DNA from 3 places in the Novosphingobium sp. RL4 genome. Region 1 is predicted to be linked to each of the others. Evidence: riboswitches for the same ligand, from Rfam matches in the RefSeq annotation. Region 1 holds a riboswitch; each other region holds the start of a gene.
The links. A riboswitch is a leader RNA that binds a small molecule or an ion and turns the genes downstream of it on or off. The one in region 1 is predicted to bind cobalamin.
Positions count from the first base shown of each region.

Region 2: it holds a riboswitch for cobalamin, as region 1 does, so the genes downstream of both, U9J33_RS08705 (TonB-dependent receptor) here and U9J33_RS17535 (cobalamin biosynthesis protein CobG) in region 1, are expected to answer to the same signal.
Region 3: it holds a riboswitch for cobalamin, as region 1 does, so the genes downstream of both, U9J33_RS14875 (TonB-dependent receptor domain-containing protein) here and U9J33_RS17535 (cobalamin biosynthesis protein CobG) in region 1, are expected to answer to the same signal.

Region 1 is NZ_CP141945.1:11,308-14,578, forward strand. It holds gene U9J33_RS17525 (NAD(P)/FAD-dependent oxidoreductase) at 1-674, shown strand, start outside; gene U9J33_RS17530 (YbhB/YbcL family Raf kinase inhibitor-like protein) at 722-1,324, opposite strand; cobalamin riboswitch at 1,573-1,802, shown strand; gene U9J33_RS17535 (cobalamin biosynthesis protein CobG) at 2,039-3,178, shown strand; gene U9J33_RS17540 (precorrin-8X methylmutase) at 3,178-3,271, shown strand, end outside.
Region 2 is NZ_CP141944.1:1,799,658-1,802,928, reverse strand. It holds gene U9J33_RS08710 (S10 family peptidase) at 1-1,381, shown strand, start outside; cobalamin riboswitch at 1,533-1,780, shown strand; gene U9J33_RS08705 (TonB-dependent receptor) at 1,963-3,271, shown strand, end outside.
Region 3 is NZ_CP141944.1:3,070,960-3,074,230, forward strand. It holds gene U9J33_RS14875 (TonB-dependent receptor domain-containing protein) at 1-1,662, opposite strand, end outside; cobalamin riboswitch at 1,764-1,950, opposite strand; gene U9J33_RS14880 (cell wall hydrolase) at 2,183-3,271, shown strand, end outside.

The sequences.
Region 1 (3,271 bases):
CAAGCGGCAAGCTGCCCCTGCGCGAAAGAGGCACGGCGTCCACGGGGCGGGCGGAGGCTGGTTTCGTGGGGTTCAAGATGCATTACCGCCTTGCCCCTGCCGCGATGCACCGTCTGGCGGGCACGATCATGCTCTTTCTGTTCGGCGGCGGTTATGCGGGACTTCAGATGGTGGAGGGTGGACGGGCCAACTTGTGCCTCGTCGTGCGCCGCAGCCGTCTTGCGCAGTCCGGCGGGGACTGGACGGGCCTGCGCGCCCGGCTGGACGAGATCGCGGCGCTGCGCGAAATGCTGGCCGATGCGGAGCCGCTGTTCGACCGTCCTGTAACGATCGCCAACCTGAACTACGGCATGGCCCCGGCCCGGACCGCGAACAGCCGGGTGCTGCGGCTGGGAGACCAGTGGGCGATGACCGCCTCGCTCACCGGGGACGGCATGGCCATCGCCCTGCGCAGTGCCTTCGTCGCCGCGCAAAGCGTGATGGCGGGCGAGGACGCGCGGCGATACGACTGCAGGCTCGCCGCGGAGGTTCGCGGTCAGGTCCGGCGGGCCATGGCGTTCCAGAACATGCTGGACCATCCGGTCCTGCGGCAGGCCGGGTGCCACGCGGCCCGGTCCTTTCCTGCGCTGCTGACAATGGCCGCGCGCGCAACCCGCCTGCGCGAATGGAGATGACAGCGGGGCGGGAGCGCCGAAGGGGCGCTCGCCTTTGCCGCCGTGATCTACTCCTCGTCAGCCGGTTCCCCGTCTCCGCGCGCGTAATGGCCCACCAGCATTCCGGCGGCCAGGACATGGTCCTTGATCGCCGCCAGGAATTCCGAACGGCCCGGGTTCGTTTCCAGCACGGGCGCGCGGGAAAGCGCGAAGAGCTGAAACACGTAATCGTGCGTGCCGTGGCCCGGCGGGGGATCGGGCGGCAGCCAGCCTTCGGCCTGATAGCTGTTGCGCCCCACATCGCGCCCGTCCGGCGCACCGTCGTCGTCAGGGCCGATGCCGCCTTCGGGAATCGCCCGTGTGCCTGCGGGAAGGTTCCAGACGATGGCGTGGACAAGAGGCTCGGCCGCAGGAGCGTCGGGGTCTTCGACCAGCAGCGCCAGGCTGGTGGTGGCGGCAGGAACCTCGCCCCATTCCAGCGGCGGGGATATGCCTTCGCCATCGGCCGTGAAGCGGGCGGGAAGGCGCGCGCCGTTCTCGAAAGCGGGGCTCGACAGGTCTATGAAGGCGCCTTCCGGCACCAGCCCGGCGCGGACGATCGCCAGCTTGGAATGTCCCGCGCGGAAGTTGTGAAACAGGGCGCCAAGCCATTGAGGGACATGTTCGAGCATGGGATTCTCCTTCGTCTCGGTGTGCAACGTCCGGACCCGACCTGAGGTTTCGTCACCATCGGCGATGACTTCCGGGTTTCGGCAGATCATGACGCCTGCGCCGTCAGCCGCATTGATCGGGCGCAATCGGGCCGCCCGGTATCGCCGCCGCCGTGCGATATCGCCGGGATGCGCTTGCAGGGCTGCGCTGACGATTGGCATCGATCCCGTTTTGGGTTAGGCGGCACCTGCAAGCCGGATTTCGTCCGGCCTGCAACGATCGCGCGGGTGCCTTTCGGGGCTGAAATGGGAATGCGGTGCGGAGGAAACTCCCATTCCGCAGCTGTCCCTGCAACTGTAAGCGGCGAGCGAGATGCCGGGGCTCCCTCAACGGAGCCGGCCACTGGATGAAGGCGCCCATCGGCGCCGGTTCCGGGAAGGCCGCGTATCGAGCTTTGACCCGTGAGCCAGGAGACCTGCCGGCGCGTCGGTCGCTCTTGCCATGGTCCAGGGAAAGGCCAAGGCTCGGTACTCCGCGTGAGCGACGAACCTGTGCGGCTGGGGCTGCATCGGTGTGCAGGGATGGCGTATGTCGCGCCCGCCTGTCGTTGCGCACGGACCGACTTCGTCGGCAAGCCCCGGTCATCGTCGCCGCGCGCGGTTGAAAGCGTTTATGCGCGTCTCGTCGAAGCGTGCCCTTTTGAAAATCCAGCGTTCCCGCCCGGATCGCCGCACATGAGCGACTTTGCCGTGCGCGGCTGGTGCCCCAGTGCCTGGCGCCCGATGATGGCGGGCGACGGGCTGATCGTGCGCGTGCGGCCGCGCCTTGGGCGCCTGTCACGCGCGCAGGCGCTGGCGCTCTGCGCGCTGGCCCGCGAATACGGCAGCGGGGCGATCGACCTCAGCCGCCGTGCCAATCTCCAGATCCGGGGTGTGACCGAAGCCGGTTGGGCGGCCCTGCTGGAGCAACTGGTGGCGCTGGAACTGGTGGATGCCCGGCCCGATACCGAAAACCGCCGCAATATCCTCGTCGCGCCGGACTGGACGGCGGGGGACGACACGTTCCGGATCGCCGAGGCGCTGGCCAGTGCGCAGGTTCGCCTGCCGGAACTGCCGGGAAAGATGGGTTTCGCCGTGGACGCCGGAGCCGCGCCGATCCTGGGGGGAAGCCCGGCGGACTTTCGGATCGAACGGGGCGAAGGCGGCTGGCTCATCCTGCGCGCGGATGGCCGGGCGCTGGGGATTCCCGTTGCCGTGGACGAAGCGGTCGGCGCGCTGGTCGAACTGGCGGAATGGTTCGTCGCCTCCGGCGGGATCGCATCCGGCAGGATGGCGCGCCACCGTGCCGAGCTGCCGGGCTGGGCCAGGGGATGGGTCTCTCCCGCATCGCCGCGTCCGGTCATCGGCCCCGGCGCCCATGCCATGGGCCATGCCTGCGGCGCCGCTTTCGGCAGCGTGGAGGCGGCGGCGCTGGCCTCGCTCGTCACACGTTCCGGGGCGGCGGCCTTGCGGATCACCCCGTGGCGGGTGCTTCTTCTGGAAGGCGCGAACCCGCTCCCCGATCCTGTCGGGGATGGCTTTGTCAGCGATCCTACCGATCCGGCCATGCGCGTGGACGCCTGCCCCGGAGCACCGCTGTGCCCGCAGGCGACCGTGGCGACGCGGCCGCTGGCCTTGCGGCTGGCCGCGCACGTTCCGGGCCGCCTTCACGTCTCCGGCTGCGCCAAGGGCTGTGCGCGTTCCGCCCCTGCAAGCGTCACGCTGACCGGGCGAAACGGCCGCTTCGACCTTTCCATCGATGCCGCTGCCGGAGACCCGCCATGCCGGTCCGGCCTCGATCTCCCACAACTGCTCGCCCATTTCGGAGCCGAATGATGCCTCATCTTTATGAAACCGATGGCGCGGCGATCTACCGCCAGTCTTTCGCGACCATCCGTGCCGAGGCCGATCTCCAGCGTTTCACGCGTG
Region 2 (3,271 bases), on a different replicon from region 1:
CAAGGGCACCGCCCGGGTCGACGGCAAGGCGATCGCCTATACCGCCACCGCTGGCACCCTCACCATCCGCGACGCGCAGGGCAAGCCCACCGCGAGCGTGTTCTACACCGCCTATACCGCGCCGGGCAAAAACCGCCCCGTCACCTTCTTCTACAACGGCGGCCCCGGCTCGGCGAGCCTCTGGCTGCGCATGGGCAGCTTCGCGCCCGACCATGTGCGCACCGGCAACCCCGAAGCCGTCCGCCCCGCGCCCTTCGACGTCGGCCCCAATCCCGACAGCCTGATCGGCAGCACCGACATGGTCTTCCTCGACGCGGTGGGCGCCGGCTATTCGCGCGCCCTGGGCGATGCCAAGCCTGCCGATTTCTACGGTGTGGACCAGGACGTGGATGCCTTCGCCAAGGCGATCATCCGCTACACCACCAAGAACGCGCGCTGGGGCAGCCCCAAGTACATCTTCGGCGAAAGCTACGGCACGACCCGCTCGGGCGCGCTGGCCTACCAGCTTGAGGATCGCGGCATGGCGCTGAACGGCGTGGTGCTACTTTCGTCGATCATGAACTACGGCATCCGCCAGAGCGGCTTCGACAATATCTACGTCGGCTACCTGCCCACCTATGCCGCCGTCGCCTGGTATCACGGCCGCGTGGCGGATCGTCCGGCGACCGTGGACGAGTTCGTCGAACAGTCCCGCCAGTTCGCCAACGGCGCCTATGCCGCCGCGCTCGCCAAGGGCCAGGACATCACCCCGGAAGAGGAAGACGCCGTAGCCCGCCAGCTCAGCCGCTTCACCGGCCTTTCGGTGGACTATGTGAAGCAGGCGAACCTGCGCGTCGATCTCGGCCGTTTCCGCAAGGAACTGCTGCGCGGCGGGCGCGAGACGGTGGGTCGCTTCGACGGCCGCTACAAGGGTCTCGATGCCGATGCGGCCGGTGAAAGCCCCGAGTACGACCCTTCGGACACCGCGATCAGCGGCCTCTATGTCGGCAGCTTCCTTGACCAGCTGACCACCACGCTCGGCTACAAGACCGATCTCGACTACCGCCTGAGCGCGCGCGAGGGCGGCCCGGTGGACTGGGACTGGACGCATGAGCCGCCCGCCGGACGCAAACAGAACGTCGCCGACGTGACCGCAGACCTCAGCACCGCGATGCGCATCAACCCGCACCTGCGCGTGCTTTCGCTCAACGGCTACTACGACATGGCAACGCCGTTCTTCTCGACCGAGCGCGACCTCAAGCACATGATGCTGGCGCCGGCGCTGCGCCAGAACCTGCAGTTCAAGTACTATCCGGCAGGCCACATGGTCTATCTGAACCCCGAGGCGCTGCACCAGATGCGCCTCGACATGGAGCGCTACTACGCCGAGGGCGCGCGCTGACATCCTCTTGCGGGGCGGCGACGATCCGCCGCCCCGCTCTCCCCCCGATTTCCCTCCATCCCGAACGCCGCGGCGGTGACTGGCGCATGGAGGATTGCCCCCGCCCGCATCGCCCGCTACCAGCGCTTCCGCCCGGATTCGTCTGACGAGCCGGGCGAATGATCGCGTCGGTGCCTCGAAAGAGGCTTAATAGGGAACGCGGTGAGAGGGCTTTGCCGCCTTCGAATCCGAGGCTGTCCCTGCAACTGTAAGCGGCGAGCGCGATGTACATCACGCGGCGGGCAAGGCGCCCATGCCGCAGCCACTGGGCCGGACGCTAAATCCTGCGAGGCCTGGGAAGGCCGTGCATCAAGCGATGACCCGTGAGCCAGGAGACCTGCCGGCGTCCGGTCGCTCTTGCTTTGGTCCAGGGGATGGCCGGGGCACGGTGATTTCTCCGTCTGAGCGACGAACGAGCGGCAGGGGCCGCACGGTGCGCTGAACGGTCGCCTTTCCATGGGCGCCCGGCCGGTCGGTGCGCCGGCCGTTCGCAAACGGCAGTCCCCTGCTTCGGATCGCTGGCGCCCGGCAGGGGAATGAAGATGAATTTCGCAAAGGTTTCGCACGCGGCGCTTGCCGCGGCGCTGGCGCTCGCCTGGAGCACGCCGGTTTTCGCCGGGGAACGCGCCGACGGCGACGGCGAGGACGGCGCCATCGTCGTCACCGGCCAGAGCCTTGAGGAAACGCTGCCGCAGGAACTTTCCCGCTACGGCAACGACATGGCCGTCGTGGAGGGCAGGCAGATTCGCGACAGCGGCGCAGTGGACGTGGTGAAAGCGCTCGATTCGGTGCCCGGCCTCTACATTCGCGGCCGCAACGGGCCGTTCACTTACGTCGATGTCTCGCTGCAGGGTTCGCGCACGCAGGACGTGCTCTGGACGATGGACGGCATCCGGCTGAACAACCGGCTCTACGGCAGTACCTCGCCCAACGACACCCTGCCCGCCAGCATGATCGAGCGGATCGAGGTGCTGCGCGGCGGCGAGAGCCTGTTCTACGGCACCCAGGCCTCGGCCGGGATCATCAACGTGGTGACGCGCGGCTTCACGGACGACTTCAACGGGCAGGTCAACGCCTCGGTCGATTCGTGGGGCGGCACCAGCTTCGACGGCTACCTGCGCGGCGCGGCGGGCGGGCATCGGTTCGTGGCCTATGCCTCGCGCAACCGCTCCGAGGGATACATGCCCTACAGCGCCTACCAGCCCAGCCTTACCGATCGCCGGCTCGGCTACGACTTGTGGTCCGCAGGCCTCAAGTACCAGTACGACCTCGCCCCCGATCTCGCGCTCAATCTCCAGTACCAACACACCGAGGCGAAGCTCGACAACCTTTCGCCCACCCGCATCCGCGAGAGCCGGAACGACCGCAACGAGGAGATCGCCAGCGCCCGGCTGGACTATACCGGCAGCGACACCGTGCAGTTCTTCCTCAAGGGCTATTTCCACGACTGGAAGACCGCCTACATCCAGATCCGCAACTCGCTTCCCGATCACGATCCGCAAGTGATCTACCCGGCAGGCACGTTCTGGGGCTACCGCGACTGGGGCGGTAGCGCGGTGGTCAAGCTGCATCCGCACCGGGGTTTGGAGTACCTGCTGGGCTACGACTTCCAGAACTTCTCCGGCCGGGACGACGTGCTGCTGATCGCGCCGACCAGCGAACAGGTCCACGCCGCCATCGCGCAGATCCGCACGACCGACGAGATATCCTCGAAGGGCCGGATCGCCGCCGGGCTGCGGCATAACCGCACGGACGGCGCAAGGAAGACGATCTGGAACGTCTCGGGCCGCTACGATTTTGCCGAAGCGCTTTATGTGGAGGCGAATGGCGGCACCTCGTTCGTCCTGCCCG
Region 3 (3,271 bases), on a different replicon from region 1:
GGTGTTCGCCACGTCGTCATAGCGCCCCCCGCCCACGCGCAGGTCCGCGCCGAGGCGGAAGCCGTCCGACCAGTGCTTGTCGAGGCTGGCGTAGAGGTTGGTCTTGGGACGGCGGGCCAGCTGCTTGCCGGTGTCCTCGTTGGTGGCGTCGAGGTACGTGGCGGAAAGGCTCATGTCGAAGCCGTTCCAGTCGCTCACCTGCATCCCCAGTTCCACGCCCTTCGCGCGGGCCCGGCCGACATTGTAGTAGTTCCATTCGGCCAGATCGTAGTCGATCAGGTTTTTGGTCTTGCGGTCGAAATAGGTGACCGAGAACGTCCCGTGCCCTTCCGCGAAGGGCTGCTCGACGCCCACGTCCCACGACTTCGAAGTCTCGGGATCGAGCGCGCGGAAACCGCCATTGGTATAGAGCTGGTAAAGCGACGGCGCCTTGAAGCCCTCGCCATAGCTGGCGCGCAGGATCGGCGCGCTTTCGCCGCCGCCGATCACCCAGGCGCCATTGGCCGAGAACGTGGTCTTGTGGCCGAAGTCCGAATTGTCGTCGTAGCGCAGCCCGCCGTTCAGGGTCAGTCCGGTGACCGGACGCAGCGTCAGCATGCCGAAGTAGCTGTCGATCGAGGTCGAGTCCTTCGCGTAATCGCTCGAGAATTTCTGCTTCTCGGTCTCCGCGCCCAGCAGGATGCTGGCCATGTCGATCGGGCTGAAGGAAACCTGCCCCTCGAAGCGGTCCGCGCGGCCGTTGGTGGTGTAGGGACCGAAGACCGCGTCGTCCGAGATGCGGCGGGTGTCGGTGAGGCCGTAGCCCACGCGCGCGGTCAGGCGGCCGTCGAGCCCCTTATAGCGAAGGTTCGCATAGCCCACCGTGTCGCGCTTCATGCCCACGTTCAGGGCATCGGCGCCGGTGTTGTCGTAATCGTAGTTGGCCTTGGTCCAGTAGGTCCCGGCGTCGGCGGACAGGCCGCTTACCAGTTCCACTTCGGCCCGGGCATTGGCGCTCTTGCTTTCGAAGCCGTCCTTTTCCTTACCGCCGAGGCGCTCGTCGAAGGCGGAATAGCCGTCGCCCTTGAGCCAGTTGCCGCCCAGCGTCAGGCCGACCGGTCCCACTTTGCCCGCCGCCGAGGCGCCGAGCTGCTTCTGGTCGCGCCACCCATATTCGGCCTGGCCGCGCGCGGTCCACTGCTCGGTCGGGCGCGCGGTGATGAGGTTGACGACGCCGCCGATGGCGCGGCTGCCCCAGAGAACGCCGGAAGAGCCGCGCACCACTTCGATACGGTCGAACTGGCCGACGGTCAGGCTGCCGAAGTCGAAGCCGCCGCCGACATCGCCCGGATCGTTGATGCGCACACCGTCGATAAGCACGAGGCTCTGCGCATTCTCGGCGCCCCGGATGAACACGCTTGCGGGCTGGCCGAAGCCGCCGGACTGGGTGAAGGTCACGCCCGGCAGGCGGGCCAGCACATCGGTGGCGGTGACCGCCTGGGTACGCTCGATATCCTCGCGGGTGACGACCGAGACCGACTGGCCGATCTCGCTCACCGGGGTCTCGGTGCGGGTCGCGGTGACGACGATGCCGTCCGCTGCGATGCTATCGTTTGCGGCTTCGTCCGCCAGCGCGGGAGTGGCGACGGACAGGGCCGTCCCCAGCAGAAACAGATACTTCACGGTAATTCCTCCAACCTTGAACGACATTGCCGTCCATGGCGGAGACGCGCGCCTTTCCTCATGCGCGCGTGCTCGCTGCATGCCGGGACACCCCGCCCGGCTGCGGAACGACCGTCAAGGGCAGGTCTCCTGGCTTCCGGATCGCCGCGCCGCCTCCGCCTTCCCGGTTTGACCCAGTGGCATCGCGTGGAGGGGGCGCTCCCCGGTCACAGTTGCGGGGGCAGCTTCGGGCTTTCGCCGAAATTCCCACCAGGTTCCAATCCTGGGGCCCGGCTCCGGGCCACCCATGACGTCGCTTGCGCCGATACTGTCCGGCGCGAGGATTGGCAAGCAGTGCCGGTAAAGGCCGCGCCAGGTATCGCCGCCGGGAAAACCGGAAGATTCTCTTAAGCCATTAAGGCTATCGGCAGGGCCTGTACCGCTTCGGGACGTGCCGATCTGCAGGGATGCCGCGCGCCGCAAAGCGGGTTAGGCGCAAGATGCGCCCGTCCCCCGAAAGGACGCGCCAAGAGGACTATTCGTGACCGCTGCCGCCCTTCCTGCCTGCCTCGAACCCTGGGAAGCGCGTCCGCGCGATTTCCGCGGGCACTTCGCGCGCGGCGGCCGGCGACATGTCGCACGCCGCGCGCGCCGGCGCTGGTCGCTGGGTTTCGCCGCACTGGCCGCCGTGGCACTGCCCGCCTTCGCCTCGCCGGGCTCCTGGCAGCAATTCTCCATCGCCGATGCGCGGTCGCCCGAACAGACGGTCCTGCCGATGCCCTTCGAGCAGGCCGGAGCCAGCTTCCCCGGTTCGGCCTTCTACTATCTCGATGCCGAAGAACCGGTGCTCAGGATCGGCGAAGGCATTCATTCCGATGCCGATGACGGCGTGACCGGCCCCGGCCCGGTCGCCCGCGCGCTGCGCATCGACAATTCCGGGGTGGACCGCAGCCGCGCGCTCCAGTGCCTGACCGCCGCAATCTACTATGAGGCCGCCAGCGAGCCGGATGCCGGCCAGCGCGCGGTGGCGCAGGTCGTACTCAACCGGCTGGCCCATCCCGCCTATCCCAAGACCGTCTGCGGCGTGGTCTACCAGGGCTCCGAGCGCTCGACCGGCTGCCAGTTCTCCTTCACCTGCGACGGGTCGCTGGCACGCGCGCCGCAGCGCTTCTTCTGGCAGCGTGCGCAGGAAGTCGCCCGCGCGGCGCTTTCCGGCTACGTCTACGCGCCGGTCGGCCTGGCCACGCATTACCACACCGTCCAGGTCAATCCCTACTGGGCGCCGAGCCTCCATTATCTCTCGACGATCGGCGCGCACCGTTTCTATGCCCTGAGCGGACCGGCGGGGAGCCCTTCGGCCTTCCGCTTCGCCTACTTCGGCGGGGAGCCGCTCGCCGCGCCGCATCGCCATGACGATTCCGCCGCCAGCGCGGTCGCCAACGCCGCGCTGGACCCGCTCGCGGTGCAGCGCGCCTTCGAGGCGGCAACCCCGATCCGGCCGGACACCGCCATCCAGCCCGCCTCCGCTCCGGCCACCCTCGTGCAGGCCGCCGTCCCTGCCTATGCCAGCGATGTGCGCGAACGGGGCGGCGAAGCGCTATACCGGGCGAGGAACCTGCCCGAGGCCCAT